3 regions of the Pseudundibacterium arcticum genome follow, and region 3 is predicted to be linked to each of the others. Evidence: predicted binding sites of a transcription regulator. Region 3 holds the regulator's gene; each other region holds the start of a gene.
The links. Region 3 encodes FNR, which switches genes on or off when oxygen is low (the NO sensors DNR and NnrR bind a similar motif). Its sites were predicted from a motif close to TTGATNNNNATCAA; they were not measured.

Region 1 (6,887 bases), on a different contig from region 3:
GGCCACCATCGCGACAACGCGGTCTCTGCCGCAGCGGAGTGGGTCGGAAGCTGATCCAGGAGCCTGCCGGGCTTAGGGCTCGGCATCCCCCCGGAGAATCGGCTACAAAATACCCTGAGTCCGACGGACTCTTAGGCTGCTCCATCGCTGTTTTGTCGCTACCAAAAAATCATCAGAGAAGACGTAATATGAAGTATTCAGTCAATCAACTCGTGCCGGCACTATGTCTCAGCTTGTTGGCGGCGGCGGTGCAGGCGCAAACGGCCGAACCGGACAACAAGGCCTTACCAGTTGCCTCGTCGACCGGGCCGATTACCGCCAACGTCAGCTTGGCAACGCAATATATCTCGCGCGGATTTCGGCAGACTTGGGGGCAGCCAGCCTTACAAGGCGGCCTCGACTATGCCCACCCGAGCGGCTTTTCGGCCGGCACCTGGCTCTCCAATATCAGCAATCGCTACATTGAAAACGGCACGCTCGAATGGGATTTGTATACGGGTTATGCGGCCACTGCGGGCGATATCGGCTATAGCGGCATGATTTACTATTACAAATATCCCGGCGCCGAATATAAGGCGACGGCGACGAAATATGACTACGGCGAGTTGTCGTTTGGCGTCACCTACAAATTCCTGTACGCCAAATACAACTACACCTACACCAAGGATTTTTTCGGTATAACTAATGCGCGCGGCACCGGCTATCTAGATGTGGGCGTCAACTATGATATGGGTTCCGGCTATACCTTGAATCTGCATGCAGGCGATGGGCGCGTCGCCGGCACCGGCAACAATATCTGGAACTGGAAGGATATTAAGGTCGGCGTCAGCAAGACATTTGAAGGCGGCTGGACCGCGGCCGGCGCTTACACCAAGGCGAAGGGCGCGACCAATGTATATGACTCCTACACGACCGGCGCGCTCAACTCGGCTGGCGTGGCGGAGTCGTCGAATCCAGCAACCGGCACCTTGGTTTTATCTATCAACAAAGCGCTCTAAAATTATGCGTTGAGCAAACGCTAGTGAAACCAGGCCCAGCGTGAATACGATGCGTTGGCTTGCATCACAGTTTTGTTGCCCCACTTTTTAATCAGGAATACACGTAATGAAAAAAATGATACAGGGAGTAGAACGAAGGGGCTTTTTGGGCGGCTTGCTGACGACCGCAGCCGGTGCGGCATTAGCGGGCGTGCCCGCGATAGGCAATGCTGCACCGGCGAAGAACACTGGCGTTGGTCTGGACCGCGCCAAATGGTCGCCGCGCAACCGACAACTGATAGCGGACCTGATCGCAAGCCACGGCAGCACTGCGCCCGGTTACAAGGCCAGCCGTCGTCCTTATGCGGTATTCGACTGGGACAATACCAGCATCATGAACGACTGTGAGGAAGCGCTGCTGATGTATCAGATCAATACGCTGTCATTCAAGCTGACCCCGGCCGAGTTCAGCGTGATCATCCGTCAGAATGTTCCGTCCGGGCCGTTCGCGGCCGATTTCAAGAACGCGGCCGGCACAGTTGTTGACCTGGAGTCAATCTGCGCCGATCTAGACGCTGACTATGCCTTCCTGCACGCAAATTTCAAGGGGTTCGCGGGCAACAAAACGCTGGAAGAGATCAGTGCCACGGTCCAGTTTCTGGATTTCCGCGCCAAACTGTATTACCTGTATGAAGCGGTCAATGACACGCATGGCGTCAATGTCGGCTATCCGTGGGTGATCTACTTCTTCGCCAACATGAGCGTCGCCGACGTGAAGGCACTGACCGAAGCGTCGAATGATGCGGCGTTAGGCGCGGCGCTGACCAAAGTCAAATACACCAGCCCCGCTGCGCAACCCGGTAAAGCCGGCGTGGTCAGCGTCACGCATTTTCACGGTATTCGCTTGTGCACCGAAATCGGCGGTCTGATGGGTACCTTCCGCGATCACGGCATCGATGTCTACGTCAGCTCCGCATCGCTGGAAGACGTGGTCTCCGTCTTCGCCAGCCTGCCGAAATACGGCTACAACGTGCTGCGCCAAAATATCCTGGGCCTGCGCCTGGAGCGTGACGGTGAGATCTACAAAAATGCCTACCTGAAAGGCTGGCCGCTAAACTGGGGACCGGGCAAAACAGAAGTGATCAAACGCGAACTGTCCGGCAAAAAAGGCTACGGTCCAATTTTCGTTGCCGGCGACAGCGACGGTGATTACGACATGCTGCGTGACTTCCCGGATACCAAGCTGGGCATGATCGTCAATCGGATGAAAAAAGGCAAGATCGGCGATCTGTCCAAGCTGGCTGCCGAGAAATTGCAGGCCGCGCACCCGCGTTTCCTGTTGCAGGGACGGCAGGAATCGACGGGCAACTGGCTGCCGGTGGAAACCAGCATCAAATTCGGCAAGTCGGAACCGCTATTGACCGCATGAACAGCGCCCGTCAGCGTTCGCCGGCGGTAGGCTGCCGACGAACGCAACAGGCCGAAGTTGACGGGGCCGCTGATGCAGCGCTCCGAAGCACTCCCAACGGATTTCCTCATCATGACCAATACAAGTACCGTGCCACCACATCAGTACACCCACACCGTCGGCAGCAAGACTTACGGCTTTCGCGACCTGAAGGATCTGATGGCCAAGGCCACACCGGCGCGCTCCGGCGACATGCTGGCGGGCGTTGCCGCGCACAGTGCGGAACAGCGCGCAGTGGCACAAATGGCGCTAGCTGAATTACCGCTCGCCACCTTCCTAAGCGAAGCGCTGATTCCCTACGAAGACGACGAGATCACGCGCCTGATCATCGACAGCCACGATGCCGCCGCCTTTGCGCCGGTCAGCCACCTGACGGTCGGCGACTTCCGCAATTGGCTGCTTGGCGACGAGGTGGACGGTGCCGCGCTGGCTGCACTGGCGCCAGGCATCACGCCGGAAATGGCGGCCGCCGTGTCCAAGATCATGCGTAACCAGGATCTGATTCTGGTTGCGCAGAAGTGTCGCGTGGTGACCGCCTTCCGCAACACCATTGGGCTGCCGGGGCGCATGTCGACCCGCCTGCAGCCGAACCATCCGACCGACGACGCCAGCGGCATCGCCGCCAGCCTGCTCGATGGCTTGCTGTATGGCAGCGGCGATGCGGTGTTCGGCATCAATCCGGCCACCGACAACGTGCCGCAAGTCATCAAGCTGGTGACGATGATGAATGACATCATCGCCCAATACGATATTCCGACGCAATCCTGCGTGCTGACCCACGTCACCAACACCATCGAAGCCATCAATCGCGGTGCGCCGGTAGACCTGGTGTTCCAGTCGATCGGCGGCACCGAGGCCACCAACCGCAGCTTCGGCGTCAGCCTGGACCTGCTGGGCGAAGCGCGCAGCGCGGCGTTGTCGCTGAAACGCGGCACGGTCGGCGATAACGTGATGTATTTTGAGACCGGCCAGGGCAGCGCGCTGTCGGCCAATGCGCATCACGGTGTCGATCAGCAGACCTGCGAAACCCGTGCCTACGCGGTGGCGCGCCAGTTCAAGCCGCTGCTGGTGAATACCGTGGTCGGTTTCATCGGCCCCGAATACCTGTACGACGGCAAGCAGATCATCCGCGCCGGCCTGGAAGACCACTTCTGCGCCAAGCTGCTCGGCTTGCCGATGGGCTGTGACGTCTGTTACACCAACCATGCCGAAGCCGACCAGAACGACATGGACGTGCTGCTGACCCTGCTCGGGGTGGCCGGCTGTACCTTCGTGATGGGGATTCCCGGCTCGGACGACATCATGCTCAATTACCAGACCACCTCGTTCCACGATGCACTGTACGCACGCCGCACCTTGGGCCTGCGGCCCGCGCCGGAATTCGAGGCATGGCTGCAGAAGACGCAGATATTCAGCAGCGGCGGGCAGTTCCGGCTGAATCCGTCCTTGCCGCCATCTTTTGACAAAGCATTATTACGCCTGTCCCAGTCGGCCTGACGCATCAATGCCGCGAATAAAAACATGCAATGAACGATAAAAAATCACCCGTCATCGCCAACCCATGGGAAGCCCTGCGCCAATTTACCGATGCCCGCATCGCCCTCGGGCGTGCCGGCGTGAGCTTGCCGACCGCAGCACAACTGGCATTCCAGCTGGCGCATGCAAAGGCGCGCGACGCGGTACATCTGGCTCTGGATGTACCGCAGTTGGCACGTTCATTAAGCGCATCGCTTGAAGAACAAGGTACGTCTTGCCGAACGTTGCATAGCGCCGCCGCCGACCGCAACATCTATCTGCAGCGCCCCGACTTGGGACGCAGGCTTGACGCCGCATCGCGGGAAGCACTGAAGACCCCAGTAAAACCGCAGTCGGCACGCCCGTACGACGTGGCATTCGTGGTGGTTGACGGCCTGTCGGCCCTGGCAATCGAGCAGAACGCAGCGCCATTCCTGACTATCCTGCAGCGCCGGATCGCTGCGGAAAACTGGTCCATCGCACCGATTAGCATCGTCCAGCAAGGGCGGGTTGCGGTCGGCGACGAAGTGGCCGAATTGCTCGGCGCCAAGGCCGTCGTGGTGTTGATCGGCGAACGGCCGGGATTAAGCTCGCCGGACAGCATGGGCTTGTACCTAACCTGGATGCCGCGCGTCGGGCTGACCGATGCCAGCCGCAATTGCATCTCCAACGTGCGCCCTGCTGGACTGCGCTATGAGGAAGCCGCCTACAAGTTGCACTATTTATTGTCGGAGTCACACAAGCGACAATTGTCCGGCGTCGACCTCAAGGACGAAACGGCGGGCGACCCTGGCCTGCTGACTGCGCCGCAAAAAAATTTCCTGCTGGAATAAGCGCTCTTCCACAGTCGCAGAGCAAGCAATGCCTGTAATCGCCTTGCTCATCAGCGACGTGCCGGGTTAACCGCCGCAGTGCTACCTTTTTATAATCAAGGTAATCGGAGCTTGCATCCAACGCGACGACAAATGATTTCTTGCTGGCAGCACTTTGCCACTGTAATTGTTGCTTGCATACAAAGTGGATGTAGACCACTCTTATCCCTATCCCCGCGAAAATAGAATTTCCGTGAATGATTTCCGCGTCCGCCATGATGCAATTCGTTACAGATTATGACTATATTTGCATGAACTTTTGCAGCGGAAAATTGCCGAATGAATATACAATTAATGAATCATCAGTTTCTAGTTGTCGGGTCCTAAACAGATGAGACCCGACATATTGATACCTCTGAACGACGGGAGGTTTTGTTGTGAGCGGGTGTTTTTCAGTCATGGGAAACGACACACATCGTGATCTACAACCTCGGAACGAGCCGTACGCCGGCCACATGACGGGCTGGCATTTTTTGGAGGCGTCGGGCGTCGGTCAGACCTCGCCGACTAGCTTTTACGAGAAAATATTGCACTTGCCGTGATTGCAAGTTGTTTATTTGGCGCATATTTCATGGAAGACATGATGATAGTCAAAAAAATGTCCAAGGTTTTGCGCTATACCTGAATCAGGACCCAATTTCATTTGGGTTGGGAGGATAAGGATGAACCACGATAATCTGGATCCAAATCGGGTTGGACAGCAAGAAAATTTTGTAAAGAGCCTGGTAGCGTTTACCAAGGATCACAAAGCTGCACACTGGTCTGGACCGTTTTCCGACTTTGTCTCCAGCATCTTGGCGGCCGACACGCAAGGTGTGGCGCGCAGTTCGCACCAATATATGTGGGACATGATCCGCTGGACCGGCTGTGAAGACCAACATGGTCATTTCCGATGCCGGCTATTCGAGGACGAATTGTTCGGCGTCGATGAAGCGATCGAGCGCGTGGTCGATTATTTCAAGGCAGCGGCCGCTGGTTCTGAAGTTGGGCGGCGCCTGCTGCTGCTGTTGGGCCCGCCATCGGGTGGCAAGTCGACCCTCGCAATCCTGCTGAAACGTGGCCTAGAAGAATATAGTTACACCGATGCCGGTGCACTGTATGGCATCCAGGGTTGCCCGGTGCACGAATCACCGTTGCATCTGGTGCCGCACACCCTGCGCCCATCGTTCCGCACTACCTACGGCGTTGAAGTCATCGGCGAAATCTGCCCGTATTGCCGCGCGCGACTCGAGGATCAATACAACGGCGATTTCATGCAGATGCCGATTGAACGCATCTTCATCTCGGAAGCCGGCCGGATCGGGATCGGCACCTATGCGCCGCACGATCCCACCACCGCCGATCTGGCGGATCTGGTCGGGTCGGTCGACCTGTCCAAGGTTGCGGAATATGGCGATGAAGGCGATCCGAGGGCGTGGTCATGGTCGGGCGCGGTCTACGCGGCCAGCCGCGGGCTGTTGGAAATGATCGAAATCCTGAAGGTCAAACGCGAGTTCCTGTACCTGTTGCTGACGTTGACTCAGGAAAAGAACGTCAAGGTATCGCGTTTTCCACTGATTTTCCTGGACGAAACGATTCTCGCACACACCAATCTGGCCGAATTCCGCAAGTTCCTGCAGGAAAGCGAAAACGAGGCGCTGCTGGATCGTATGGTGATCATCCAGGTGCCCTACACGCTCAACTACAAGGAAGAGGCGCGGATCTATAAAAAACTGATTTCATCGGCCGCACCGGCCTTCCGTGACGTCCATCTGGATCCCCATGTGCTGCATGCGGCCGCAGTGTTCGCGATCCTGACCCGGATGCATGAAAATGATGACAAAGAAGCCGAACTCACCAAGAAGGTCAGGATCCATGGGGATGAAGAAGTCGAAGGCGTCAACCGGGCCGAAGCAACCCGGATCAGGCAAAAGGAAAAGCTGCCCGACGAAGGCTTGTCCGGGATCTCGCCGCGCTTTGTCATTAATGCGCTGTCCAATGCGATCATCCAGTCCGATGTGAAGAGCCTGACGACGATGGATGTCTTGCTTGCGATCAAGGACGGGATTGAGAGCG
Region 2 (6,887 bases), on a different contig from region 3:
GCCAGCGCCTTGCTGTCGACCACGATTTCACCGATGGCGCGCGCGGCGTCGATGCGGTCGAGCACCCCGACATTCTGGATTGCGCCCAGCACCTCGACGGCCTTGGCCGGGTCGCTGGTCAGCTTGGCGATGCTGTCGCCGATCGCAGCAACCACCTGGTCGAAGCCGACGCGTCCTTCCGGCGTATCGACGCCATCCTTTGGAATGTAAATGTTTTGTGGTGCAGTACACATCTGGCCGGAATACAGCGTGAGTGAAAACGCGATATTGCGCACCATGCCCTTGAAGTCGTCGGTCGAGTCGATGATGATCTGGTTGACGCCTGACTTCTCGGTAAATACCTGCGCCTGGTGCGCATTGCGCTCCAGCCAGTTGCCATTCTGGCTGCTGCCGGTAAAGTCGATCAGGCGGATTTCCGGACGGGTCGCAAGTTCCACTGCCGTGTTGTCGCCCTGCTCATGTGCCGCCAGCGTCACGATGTTCGGATCAAAGCCGGCTTCTTCCAGCACTTCGCGTGCGATCTTTACCGTAATAGCCAACGGCAGGATGGCGCCGGGATGCGGCTTGACGACGACCGCGTTGCCGGTCGCGAGACTTGCAAACAGGCCTGGATAGCTGTTCCAGGTCGGGAACGTGCAACAGCCAATGACAAGGCCGACGCCGCGCGGTACAACGCTGTAATGCTTTTCCATCTTCAGCGGCTCGTTCTTGCCCTGCGGCTTTTCCCAATACGCCATTTTCGGAATCTTGCGCATTTCCTGCCATGCGTACGCCACTGCTTCCAGGCCGCGGTCCTGCGCATGCGGGCCGCCTGCCTGGAACGACATCATGAATGCCTGGCCGGTGGTGTGCATCACCGCATAAGCGATTTCAAAGCTGCGCTGGTTCAGGCGTTGCAGGATTTCCAGCGACACGCCAACCCATGCCTCCGGTCCAGCCTTGCGCCATGCAGGCGACGCGGTTTTGATCGCGGCGAACAATTGGTCGAGGTCTGCCTTCGGATAGGTAATGCCAAGATTGAATCCGTAGGGCGACGCCTCTTTTCCGGCCTGACCGACAGTCGCCGCCTGCGCCAGCGCGAACGGCTTTCCCAGATGGGCCTCGTACGCGGCCTTGCCATCGTCGTTCGCAGTTTCGCCATACACTTTCGGGCTCGGCATTTCGGTATAGGCGCTCCAGTAACCGCGCTGCTCGATTGCTTCTGTCGCCTGCTGCAGCAGGGCTTGGTGACGGTCAAAAAAAGGATGAGACATGGTACATTTCTCCAATATTCAAATTATTCAGCGCTAAACTTAGTGATCCTGATCGAAATCCATGACCACTTTGTCGGACACCGGAAAGCTCTGGCAGGACAGTGCGAAGCCACGTGCGACTTCGTAGTCTTCAAGCGCATAATTGGCATCCATGTCGACCTTGCCGTCCAGCACCTTGCAGCGGCAGGTAGAGCACACTCCGGCCTTGCAGGAGTAGCGCATGTCGATGCCTTGTTTGAGGGCCGCGTCGAGCACCGACTCCTTGTCCTTTTCCATTGTGAAATTGATGTGGGCTCCGTCAATAATCAGCGTGACCTCGCAGTCCTGGCTGCCGGCGGCTGGCCGCGTACTCGGGAGATGCTGGTGCTTCGGGACACTGGCCGCAAACAGCTCGACCTTGATTTTTTCCTTCGGCAGTCCGTTGGCCTGCAATGCTTCCGACACGTCGTGCATCATCTGTTCCGGACCGCAGATAAATGCCTGATCGATGTCGCCGAGCGCCACCCAATGCTTGAAGAATTGCTCGCATTTCTCCTTGGTGATGCGACCATTGAACAGCTCGATGTCCTGCTGCTCGCGGCTCATTACATAGACCAGCTTGAACCGGCCCAGATAGCGGTCTTTCAGATCCGCCAGCTCTTCCTTGAAGATCACCGACGACGATGCGCGGTTGCCGTAGAACAGCGTGAATGTGCTGTGCGCTTCGGTGATCAGCGTCGTCTTGATAATGGACAGCATCGGCGTGATGCCGCTGCCGGCGGCGAACGCCAGGTAGCGCTTGCGGTTTTCCGGAGACAGCGGCGCGCTGAAGTGGCCCATCGGCGGCATGACCTCGATGACGGCGCCCGCCTGCAGCATGTCGTTGGCCCAGGTTGAAAATGCGCCGCCCGGGGCACGCTTGATGGCGACGCGCAAGGTGTTTTCCTGGACTGCGGAGCAGATCGAATAGGACCGGCGCACGTCTTCGTCGTTGATCATGGTGCGCAGTGTCAGGTGCTGGCCTGGCGCATAGCGATACGTATCCTGCAATTCCGGCGGCACCGCAAAAGTGACCGCAATGGTGTCGCGCGTCTCGTTGGTCACTTGCGCGACGGTCAGTGGATGAAACTTGCTCATGACGGAATGCTCCCAAATTGCGCCAGGCGCCCGGCGCGGCGCGCCCAGGACTAATGGCATTTAAAATAATCGAATGGTTCCAGGCAATCGTCGCAGCGGTACAGCGCCTTGCACGGTGTAGAGCCGAACTGGCTGCTGCAGCGTGTATTGGTCGAACCGCAGTGCGGACAGGCCACCTTCAAAGCGTCAGGTCTCTTGCGCGTGATGCGGCTGATGTCGATCACCTGTTGCGCCGGCGGCGCGATGCCGTATCCCTTCAGCTTGATCTTGCCGGCTTCCGACATCCAGTCGGTGGTCCAGGCCGGCGACAGCTTCGTCTTCATCCTGAAACGCGCAATGCCGCGGCTCTTGAGCGCTGCTTCGATGGATTCGGCAATGACCAGCATTGCCGGGCAGCCGCTGTAGGTCGGCGTGATGGTGACGATGCATACCTCGCCTTCCCACGCGACATCGCGCACGATGCCCAGGTCGACCACCGAAATTACCGGAATTTCGGGGTCGGGGACCTCGGCCAGCCAAGTCCAGATTTGCTCGGTGCTTGCAGTCACGGCGCTCACCATGTGGCGCCTGGATAAGCCCGCTGCAGGAATTGCATTTCAGCCAGCAGATAACCCAGCTTCTCGGTATGCACACCCTGCTTGCCGCCCTTTTGCATCCATGCGTCGATCGGCGGCGCCTCCAGCGTCGCTTCTTGCAAGATCTCGGTCACATGATCGATCCAGGGCGCACGCAGGCTGGCTAGATCCGGTGCGACGCCCTGCGCCAGCATGGCTTGATCAACCTTGTCCGCCTCGAACATTTCACCGGTGAACATCCACAGGTCGTTTACCGCGTTCTGCATCATGCTATGGCTCTGCTCGGTACCGTCGCCCAGACGCACGATCAAGTCACCGCTGCGACGCAAGTGATAGCGCACTTCCTTCAGCGATTTTTCAGCGACCGCGGCGATGCGTTCGTCGGATGAATCCACCAGCTTTTCCAGCAACAGGTAATGCCAGGCATCGAAGTAAAACTGCCGCGCCAGCGTATCGGCATAGCTGCCGTTGGGCTGCTCGACCAGCAACAGGTTGCGAAATTCGTGGGCGTCGCGCAGGAACGCCAGCTGGTCTTCATCGCGGCCGGCGCCTTCGATCTCGCCGGCATAGGTGAACCAGAAACGGGCTTGCCCGATCAGGTCGAGCGCGACGTTGGTCAATGCCATGTCTTCTTCCAGCGCCGGGCCCTTGCCGCACAGTTCCGACAGGCGCTGGCTCAATACCAACGCGTTGTCCGCCAGGCGCAGCAGGTATTCGAATTGTGGATCCGCCATTTTATTGTCTCCGCGCCGGCTTACAAGTTTTTGACTTCTTCCGGCATCGGGAAGAAGGTCGGGTGGCGATATACCTTGCTGTTGGACGGCTCGAACAACGCCGACTTGTCGCCCGGGCTGCTGGCGGTGATGTGGTCCGCCTTCACCACCCAGATGCTGACGCCTTCATTGCGCCGGGTGTACACGTCGCGCGCATTGTTGACTGCCATTTCCGCGTCCAGCGCGTGCAGGCTGCCGACATGCTTGTGCGCTAGGCCATGCTGGCTGCGAATGAAAATTTCCCACAGGGGCCATTCTTTACTCATGAAATTCTCCTTTGGAAATTTAGGCAGCAAGCTGCGTCTGTGCCTTGCTGCTTTCTTGTTTGTCGGCGTGCGCTACCAGCGCATCGCGAAACCACTCGCCGTCGTCGTACGCCTTGACGCGCGTGCGCAGGCGGTCGCGGTTGCAAGGGCCGTTGCCTTTGAGGATATTGTTGAACTCGGTCCAGTCGATCTCGCCGAACTCGTAATGCTGGGTCTCTTCATTGAGCTTGAGGTCGGGGTCGGGCACAGTCAAGCCGAGGAATTGGGCTTGCGGCACGGTCTGGTCGACCATCTTCTGGCGCAACTCGTCGTTCGAGAACAGCTTGATGCGCCATGCGGCGGATTGTGCGCTGTTGACCGATTCCGCATCGGATGGGCCGAACATCATCAGCGACGGCCACCACCAGCGGTTCAATGCATCCTGCGCCATCTGCTTTTGCTGCGGCGTGCCGTTGCACAGCGCCAGCATGATGTCGTAGCCCTGGCGCGCATGGAACGATTCTTCCTTGCACACGCGCACCATTGCACGGGCATACGGACCGTACGAACAGCGGCATAGCGGGACCTGGTTGATGATGGCGGAGCCGTCGACCAGCCAGCCGATGGCGCCCATATCGGCCCAGCTCAGGGTCGGGTAATTGAAGATGCTGGAATACTTGGCCTTGCCGGAATGCAGGCCGCCCAGCAACTCGTCGCGCGAGACGCCCAGGGTTTCGGCGGCGCTGTACAGGTACAGGCCATGACCTGCTTCATCCTGGATCTTCGCCAGCAGGATGGACTTGCGCTTCAGGCTCGGTGCGCGCGTGACCCAGTTGCCTTCCGGCAGTTGACCGACGATTTCGGAATGCGCGTGCTGCGAGATTTGCCGGATCAGGGTTTTGCGGTAACCCTCCGGCATCCAGTCCTTCGCCTCGATCTTGATGCCTTCATCGACGCGTTGCTGAAACGCGCGCTCTTCAGGCGCCATCTCATCCAGGGAGCGTATGTGCTTGCTGCCGGTTTCCACCAATTGTGCGTACATGGCCTTACTCTCCTATGCAACGAATTGCGAATTTGCCGACTCCGCTCCACGGAGCGCCAAACGGTGTTGGGCAAATTCGAAAGGCTTGATCCAAGTCATTTCTTTTCGGCTGGATCTTGTTTAACTGAGGATTCATCATACGATACATAAATTATGATGTAAATACTATTTCACGTATCACTTTAATTATTTGTATCATGTTGAAATGTATGATTGCCGCCCAAGCCCTAAGAAATGCCGTGATACCTGTATCATTTGGCGGTTTGGCAGCGCTCCTGGCATTTACCAGCCTCGATGCGCCTGTTATTCCGCATTGCACAAAAACCATTTTCATTGTCACTATGCCGTCGACCAAAAACCCAGCAATCAAGAAGTGGATTGAACAATTTTTGGCGCACAGCCCGCCACGCACCAAATCCGTGGTGATGACGCTGTTCGGTGACGCGATTACGCCTCATGGCGGCGAAGTGTGGTTGGGCAGCCTGATTGAGCTGCTGGCACCTTTCGGCATCAGCGACCGACTCGTACGCACCAGCGTGTTCCGGCTCGCGGAAGAAGGATGGTTAGATGCCACACGTGAAGGCCGGCGTAGCCTGTATGCGCTGAATGCGTCTTCGTCGAGCCGTTTCGAGCGTGCGTATCAGCGTGTGTACGCACCATCGGACAGGCCGTGGCAAGGGAAATGGACGCTACTGTTCGCGACCTCCGGCGGGATCACGGCGGCACAACGTTCCGGGCTGCGCAAGGAGTTGCTGTGGGAAGGCTTCGGGATGATAGCACCGGCAATTTTCGGACATCCGAGTGCTGATCCGCAAGTGATCGGGGAAATTCTCAATCGGGTCGGCGTGCGCGGCACGGTCTTTGTTTGCACCGCATCCGAGGCAGAACTAGTGGATGGCCGCCCGCTCAGTGACCTGGTTGAAGAATGCTGGCAGTTGGAATCGGTGGTCGCCGATTATGAGCACTATATCGAGCGCTTCGCGTCACTGCCAAAACTCTTGAACATGAAAAATGCGCTTGACCCGGAACAGGCGTTCGTAGTCCGTACATTGGCCATCCACGAGTTCCGCCGCGCGCAGTTACACGATCCGCAACTACCGCTGGAACTGTTGCCCGCACGTTGGCCTGGCAAAACCGCGTATGACCTGTGCTATCAGATCTACCACGCCGCGTATGCCAATGCCGAGAAATACGTACTCGATACCTTGCGCCGCGAAGACGAAAACGCACCGGAGGCCGCATCCTACTTTTATCAGCGATTCGGCGGGCTGACCTAAGCATTGAAGCTGTGTCGGATCAGTCGGCCGTTTATCCAAAAGCCAGGCATCGTTACATATGCCTAGCTTTTTTAGACTGTCATAGGCGACCAGCGCACCATCCTGATATAACGACAAGGATTTAAGTCCGATAGACTGCTAGTTTTTCACGCGCCTGCGTATCGCCAACATAACTAAACGGGCAGCTGGGCGATCGTCAATGTCACGGGTTTATTTTTCAAGTCAAGGCACTGAATGAATTCATCAACGAACAAAAAATACTCATCGCACAATTTGCGCTCACCGCGCCGTTCTTGTGTATATCCAAACGCGCTGGCACGCGCGATGCGAGGCTTGCGTCATGTTCAATCAGGCTGCTGCAATGTTTGCTCAAGATTCATCACACCCTCAATAGCGTTTTAGACGTTCGACTACAAAATCGATGAAGCAGCGCGCACGTGAGGAAAGAAACCGCGTTTGAGGATAAATGAACTTGATAGGCTGAGGTACCGAATAATAATCCTGAAGAAGCCACTCGACACGACCGTTCAGGATGTCCGAGCCGATCACCCAATCCGGAACCTGCGCAATACCGAGATTAGCAAGCACGGCATCGTAAACCGCGTC
Region 3 (6,887 bases):
TGTCGGCTATTTCACGCCGATAACAATTTTGCTGCATGAAGTGACCGCACTTGCACTTGGACCGTGGGAATGGTTCTGGATTTTGTTCTATGCATTGGCAACCTATGGTAATGCCGGCTGGATGCGCGAGCAGGTCTGCAAATACATGTGTCCGTACGCGCGTTTCCAGAGTTCGATGTTCGATAAGGACACGCTGATCATCACCTACGATAGCGAACGCGGCGAACCGCGCGGTGCACGCGGCAAAGTCGGGGCGCAGGACGCGCAGCGCGGCGACTGCATCGATTGTTCGATGTGTGTGCAGGTTTGTCCGACCGGCATCGATATCCGTCAAGGTTTGCAATATGAATGCATCGGTTGCGCCGCCTGCATCGATGCCTGCAACTCGGTCATGACAAAGATCGGCGCACCGCTTGGGTTGATTCGCTTTTCGATCGATCATGCGATGACCAATCGCTTGTCGCTCAAACAGATGCGACAGCGCGTGTTGCGTCCGCGCGTGCTGATCTATACAGGTTTGCTGCTGCTGATCGTGTCGGCGTTCTTTGGCGCGCTGATCATGCGTACGCCGCTTAAACTCGACGTCATTCGCGACCGTGGTGCAATGGGGCGAGAGGTGGAAGAAGGCATGATTGAGAACGTATACCGGCTGCAGATCATGAACACGGCGGAAACATCCCACCGTTACAAAATTGCTGTGTCGGGGATCGAGTCGATCACGCTGGCTACGCCGGATGAAGTGGTGCTGGAACGGACGGGTTCCCTTGCGGTGCCGGTTCGGGTACGCGTCACTCACGGGAAAGGTAAGCCCGGATCGAACAAAATCGTATTCGAACTGAAGGCGCTGGATGATGAGTACCTGCAGGTGAAAGAAAACGCAGTATTTTTTGTTCCGAAATAGAGCAGTTTTCCGCCGCACCTACAGGGCCAATCTCGGGCCTGCGATGCTCACCGTACAATCCGTACGGCTGCGCTTCTCGCCCCGACCTTGACTCCCGTACGTGCGACGGAAAACCGCTCTAGACACCAAGGAGAATGTCATGCATGCCGCATCCCCGTTAATCGATCGTGCCACCCGGGCGATGCCTTGGTATGCGCACCTCTGGCCATGGCTGCTGATGATGGGGCCGGTCGTGGTTATCCTGGCTGGCTCATATACCAGCTGGCTGGCATTTTCGAAGCAGGACGCGCTGGTAGTGGACGACTACTACATGCAGGGAAAGACCATCAATCAGGATCTGCGCCGCGACCGCGTCGCAACCCGACTGGGGTTGTCATTCAATGGCCGTTACGACGCTGCCACCGGTAAGCTGCAAGGCACGCTTCTGAGTTTCGGTGTGCCTACGGCCGGTAAAATCCGGATCCATTTAGCCCATGCAACCCAGCCGGAAAAAGATCTCAAACTTGAAGCACAATCCGATCAGCGCGGCAAATTCAGCGTCGAATTGCCGATGCTGGAAAGGGCACGCTGGCAGGTATTGGTTGAGAGTGAACGGCGCGACTGGCGCTTGATCGGCATCTGGAAATGGCCGCAGCAGCAGACCATCGATATCAAGGCGGATTTACCGCCTGCCGACTGAAGGGGAACATATGCTGCGACTTGCGATGAACATACTATGGCCGTCTTTTTTAGCGGCGATCGTCGCGGAAGGCTGCTTTTTTTCGCTGTTCGATCCGGATGGGTTGTTGCATCTCAGTCATCAAATTGAGTTGTCGCGGATAGCCGCTTACACCCTCGGTTTCTTCTTCTTTTGGATATTTTGTTCGCTGGCGAGCATGCTGACTTATTACCTGGTCAATGTGCCACGTGATCGCCGCCCGCCGTTCTGACGTGGAAGCGTTGCTCCACCCCTGCGCCATACCGTCATGGTGTGGACTGAGATTGAGATTACATCGGGCTGCAGCTCTCTGTGCCGGCCGCCAGCGCTTTTAACATCACTGGATCGAGGAGTTGTACCTCGCGCTTATCGACTTTGAGCCAGCCCTGTTTCTTGAACCGGGACAGCAGCCGGCTAATGCTCTCGATGGTCAGACCCAGATAATTGCCGATGTCCTCGCGGGACATCCGCAACTGGAAACTGGTGGGCGAATAACCGCGCGCCGCATAGCGCGACGACAGATTGACCAGAAAAACCGCAAATCGCTGTTCCGCGCGCATATTTCCCAGTAACAGCATCACATTCTGTTCCCGGGTGATTTCCTGGCTCATGATTCTGTGAAAATGATGCAGCAACGTGGGGATATGGCTGAACAGTTCTTCCAGCCGCGGAAAGGGAATTTCACATACTTCACTATCCTCCAGCGCCACGGCGTCGCAATGATGCCGGTCAGCGCTGATTGCATCCATCCCCAGCAACTCGCCAGCCATCTGGAAACCGGTGATCTGCTGCTCGCCGCTTGGATTGATCTGATAAGTCTTGAAATGCCCAAACCGAATCGCATAGAGGTTTCGGAAAGGATCATCCATTCGGTAAAGACTCTCGTCGCGCAATACACGACGACGACGGCCGATAATCTGGTCAAGCCGATTGATGTCCGCGTCATCCAAGCCCATGGGAAGGCATAACTGGTGCAGGCTGCAGTTGGCACAGCTCGCCTTCAATGCATGGACATTCAAGGCCGGTGATGTGACGTAAGAAATTGGCTGACTCATGGCGCGTATTGCCGAAAGGTAAATCGCATTGTGCATTGATGATCGAATGTACAGTAAATATACGGGACATACAAACGCCGCGCAGTTCCGGCAACCCGCTTGAGCTTTGCATGCGACTTTGCACTCTGAATCTCCTGCCTTTTGGTGCAGCCATCGATTACGTTCTGTGGAGCGATCCAAGATCTTTCACACTGCTCCATATGACGAACGGGATCCACCCCACAGCTGACACCGACACAGACCATGCCCCGGTTGCACGCCATCACCCCGCGCCGTGCGCAACTTCGTTATCAAGCGTGTGATCAGAGTTTTGCCAATTTTTGACGTGGATCAAGTGGGGCTAATGACTCAACCAACCCTACCAGTTACATTTTGTCTGGTGGTGATTGCCTGTTGAAGAATGCCGGCTGGAAATGACATCGTTGTCTTATCGTTGCCTGGTATGCGCGGCTTATCTCCGAGAAATGATGGGTTGATGTCCAATTTTCGGACCGCTCCGAGCCAGGGAACTATCGAAGCACGCAAAAGGAGAGGGTCATGCGCCGAACCGCGCTCGTCACGGGTGGAACTCGAGGTCTGGGGAAGGCGATTTGCATTTCGCTTCAAGCCGCAGGCCATCAAGTCGCAGCGGTCTATCATAAAAATACAGATGCCGCGCGGACGTTTGCGGAAGCGTCATCGATCCCTGTCTTTCGATGGGATGTTGCAGATTTTGAAGCATGCCGCACCGGTATCGCCCAAGTGGAACGCGAATTGGGTCCGGTTGATATCCTGGTCAATAACGCCGGTATTAGCAGCGACACGGTACTGCACCGCATGACACCAGAGCAATGGTGGCGCGTCATCAATACCAATCTCGGCTCGATGTTCAACATGTCCCGGAATGTCGTGGAAGGCATGCGAGAACGCGGCTTCGGCCGCATCGTCAACATTAGCTCGGTCAACGGCCAGAAGGGCCAATTCGGCCAGACCAACTATGCCGCCGCCAAGGCCGGGATACTCGGCTTCACGAAGGCGCTCGCGCTGGAAGGTGCACGCAAGAATGTCACGGTCAATGCGATCACGCCCGGCTACTGCGATACCGACATGGTCGCCGCGGTGCCGAATGAAGTCATGCAGGCGATCATCGCCAGTATCCCGATTGGACGCCTGGGCACGCCGGCCGACATCGGGCGCATGGTGGCATTTCTCGCCGACGATGACGCCGGCTTCATCACCGGCGCAACCATTGCGGTTAACGGCGGACAGTACATGGCCTAGAGCGGTATCAACGCATCGAACCTGGATTTCCGGAACGATGCTTCGCAAGACATAGCGCAAGGAGATGAATGATGGAAGAGCTCGTATGGTCACCAGAGATGTCGTCGGGCGTTCCCGCGATGGACGACGCACACAAGGCGCTTGTCGCAGAATTGGCGCACCTCTTGACCGCGCCGTACCGTGAATTCGGTGCCGGCCTGTTTGCGCTGATTGCCGAGATAGAACGAGATTTCCGCGAGGAAGAGGCATTGATGGAAGAGATCGACTTCCCCATGCTCCGGAGTCATCGCGAGCAGCATGCCAGCGTGTTAAGCGCGCTTCACCATGTCGTACCGGACGTCATGCAGGGCGAGTGCGCGTCGGCGCGGAAAGTGATCGAATTATTGCCGCAGTGGTTTCTGCGGCACATGTCGACCATGGATATCGCGTTGGCCGTCGCGCTCGATCTGGCCGGCTTCCAAGCGAATCCATCCGCAATCACGATTCCGCAAACGATGTCGTAAGGCGCGCTGCGCAACCTCCGATGTTAAGCGTGAACGATAGAGAGATCCTGTTCGTTTTTACTTACGCAAACGAGAAAGAAAGTAGGATGGGTGCAACCCATCTTTCTCCATTGGAGCTCAATGATGGGTTGCACCCATCCTACGGAATTACGCATTTTGCGTAAGTCCCATTAACGATAGACTACTTTTCAATGCAGCCGTCATGCGGAGCGAGCCAGGTCAAGCCGCGCCGAACTGCTGCATTGGCGCGGATCGTTACTGTGGGTGACTGGTTTGAGTCCGGCGCGCGAGTCAGACTCCGCACTTGGAGGCCTTGCGAAATTTTGGCTCGTGGCATGCAATTTGGTCAACCAACGAGCACATATTCGCTTGCCTAGATGCAGAATTTCGCCCGACATGAACCGCAATTTGATTTGCAGTTCATGGTGCGATTTGCCAACCACCACCCAGCGATTGTATCAAGGCAACAGCCGTCGTCTGCCGATCTGCCTGCACTTGTATAAGCGTGCGTCCTGCACTTCGTGCCGCCGTTTGTGCGGTGACGACGTCGGTATAACTGATCTGGCCGGCGCGGTAGCGGTTCAGCGCCTGCTGCTCTACCTGGTCGGCGGCCAGCGACGACTGACGATTCAATTCCTGTTGCTGCCCCAGCACATGCGTCGCTGCCAGTTGGTCTTCGACGTTCTGGAATGCGGTCAGCACGGTCTGCCGATAGCTCGCTACCGCTTGTTCGTGCGACGCCCGAGCTTCGCTGACGCGTGCACTGGTCGCGCCGGCATTGAATAGGGTTTGTGCCGCAGACAGTCCCAACGACCAGACGTTGTTGGATGCACTAAACAGGGCGGCGACCTGGCTGGCGCCGAAGCCGTAGGAGGCGTTCAGTTTCAGGTTCGGATAAAAGGCGGATTGCGCGATGCCGATTTGTTCGTTGGCGACCGCGACACGACGTTCCGCGGCGGCGATGTCGGGTCGTCGCTGCAACAGCGTCGACGGTAGACCGACCGGTATGTCCGGCACGGTGACTTTCCATGCTATTGGCGCCAGTGCAAAGTCGCCTGGTGCCTTGCCGATCAGCACGGCGATTGCATGCTCCAGCTGCGCGCGCTGGCGTGTCAGACCCAGATCATCGGATTGGGTATTGGCCAGCTGGGTCTGCGCCTGCAGGACATCGGATTTGGTGGCGATCGCTGCGTTGTAGCGGTTTTGCGTGATCTGCAGCGAACGTTGGTAACCATCGATAGTGTCGGCCAGGAGTCTTTTCTGCGCATCGGTCTGGCGCAACGAGAAATAGTTCACAGCCAGTTCACCTTGCGCCGACAATCGTGCCGACGCCAGATCGGCAGCGCTGGCCTGCGCACCGGCGCTGGCGCTGTCGACGGCACGCCCAAGCCGGCCCCAGACGTCCGGCTCCCAACTGCCGCCTATGCTCATCTGATAATTGTTGCCGCTGCCCGAAGCGCTGTTGATGCCGCCCCCACCGCTGCCAGACCGGGTGGCGCCGCCATTGAGCGAAATGACAGGAAACATCGATGCGCGCTGCTCTCGCACCAGCGCACGGGCCTGTGCATACGCCGCGATGGCGGCAGCCACGTTCTGGTTCGAGATGTCGATCGCCGCTTCCAATTGATTAAGGATGGGATCCTCAAACAATGTCCACCAATCGCCCCGGTTGAGTGCATCGGCCGGCGCAGCGGGTACCCAGTCCTGGGCTTCCTTGTAGGCGGTCGGCTCTGCAGCGGTCGGGCGCTGGTAATCGGGGCCGACCGCGCAGGCGCTCAGTGCCACAGTGAGTATGGCAACCACCAGCGTCGATGGTGCCGGTGCGGTGCGGGCGGCGGCGATGAAGGGAACGGGTTTGGGCAAGCTCATGGTGGAATTCATCATAGGGTTGGTTGCTGCATCGGTGCCGATTCCGATAGACCATCGTTGGCCATACGACTCAACCGTCGTTCATCGGGGCTGCGACGGCGCAGCTTGTCCAGCAGGACAAACACGACCGGCGTGGTCAGCAGTGTCAGCAGCTGGCTGGCGATCAGGCCACCGATGATGGCGACGCCGAGCGGCTGCCGCAATTCGGAACCTTCGCCGAATCCGATCGCCAGGGGCAATGCGCCCAGTATCGCGGCGAGCGTGGTCATCAGGATCGGGCGGAACCGCAGCACGCAGGCTTCGCGCACCGCGTCCAGCGCGGACAGGCCGCGCGAGCGCTGGGCCTCCAGCGCAAAATCGATGATCAGGATCGCATTTTTCTTCACGATGCCGATCAGCAGGAACACGCCGATCAGCGCGATGATAGAAAATTCCATTTTGAATAGGAGCAGCGCCAGCACCGCACCGACGCCGGCCGACGGCAGCGTCGACAGCACGGTGATCGGATGCACCAGGCTTTCGTATAGAACACCGAGCACGATGTAAATGACTACCAGCGCGGCGAGGATCAGCAATGGTTGCTGATCCTGCGATTGTTGCGC

Region 1: ACFOFO_RS12685 (serine protein kinase) is a predicted target of FNR. The motif match lies at 5,413-5,426, and genes of this name have one in related genera.
Region 2: paaA (1,2-phenylacetyl-CoA epoxidase subunit PaaA) is a predicted target of FNR. The motif match lies at 5,090-5,103, and genes of this name have one in related genera.

The regions. Positions count from the first base shown of each region.
Region 1 covers NZ_JBHRTP010000038.1:43,071-49,957, forward strand. Annotated here, with positions in the region: gene eat (ethanolamine permease) at 1-54, shown strand, start outside; gene ACFOFO_RS12665 (TorF family putative porin) at 189-998, shown strand; gene ACFOFO_RS12670 (HAD family hydrolase) at 1,105-2,406, shown strand; gene ACFOFO_RS12675 (ethanolamine ammonia-lyase subunit EutB) at 2,518-3,942, shown strand; gene eutC (ethanolamine ammonia-lyase subunit EutC) at 3,972-4,793, shown strand; gene ACFOFO_RS12685 (serine protein kinase) at 5,495-6,887, shown strand, end outside.
Region 2 covers NZ_JBHRTP010000002.1:87,480-94,366, reverse strand. Annotated here, with positions in the region: gene paaN (phenylacetic acid degradation protein PaaN) at 1-1,253, opposite strand, end outside; gene paaE (1,2-phenylacetyl-CoA epoxidase subunit PaaE) at 1,293-2,369, opposite strand; gene paaD (1,2-phenylacetyl-CoA epoxidase subunit PaaD) at 2,420-2,929, opposite strand; gene paaC (1,2-phenylacetyl-CoA epoxidase subunit PaaC) at 2,923-3,678, opposite strand; gene paaB (1,2-phenylacetyl-CoA epoxidase subunit PaaB) at 3,699-3,983, opposite strand; gene paaA (1,2-phenylacetyl-CoA epoxidase subunit PaaA) at 4,003-5,004, opposite strand; gene paaX (phenylacetic acid degradation operon negative regulatory protein PaaX) at 5,244-6,281, shown strand; gene ACFOFO_RS00600 (LysR family transcriptional regulator) at 6,669-6,887, opposite strand, start outside.
Region 3 covers NZ_JBHRTP010000036.1:81,528-88,414, forward strand. Annotated here, with positions in the region: gene ccoG (cytochrome c oxidase accessory protein CcoG) at 1-901, shown strand, start outside; gene ACFOFO_RS12400 (FixH family protein) at 1,041-1,580, shown strand; gene ACFOFO_RS12405 (hypothetical protein) at 1,591-1,830, shown strand; gene fnr (fumarate/nitrate reduction transcriptional regulator Fnr) at 1,889-2,653, opposite strand; gene phbB (acetoacetyl-CoA reductase) at 3,191-3,913, shown strand; gene ACFOFO_RS12420 (bacteriohemerythrin) at 3,982-4,416, shown strand; gene ACFOFO_RS12425 (efflux transporter outer membrane subunit) at 4,837-6,285, opposite strand; gene ACFOFO_RS12430 (efflux RND transporter permease subunit) at 6,297-6,887, opposite strand, start outside.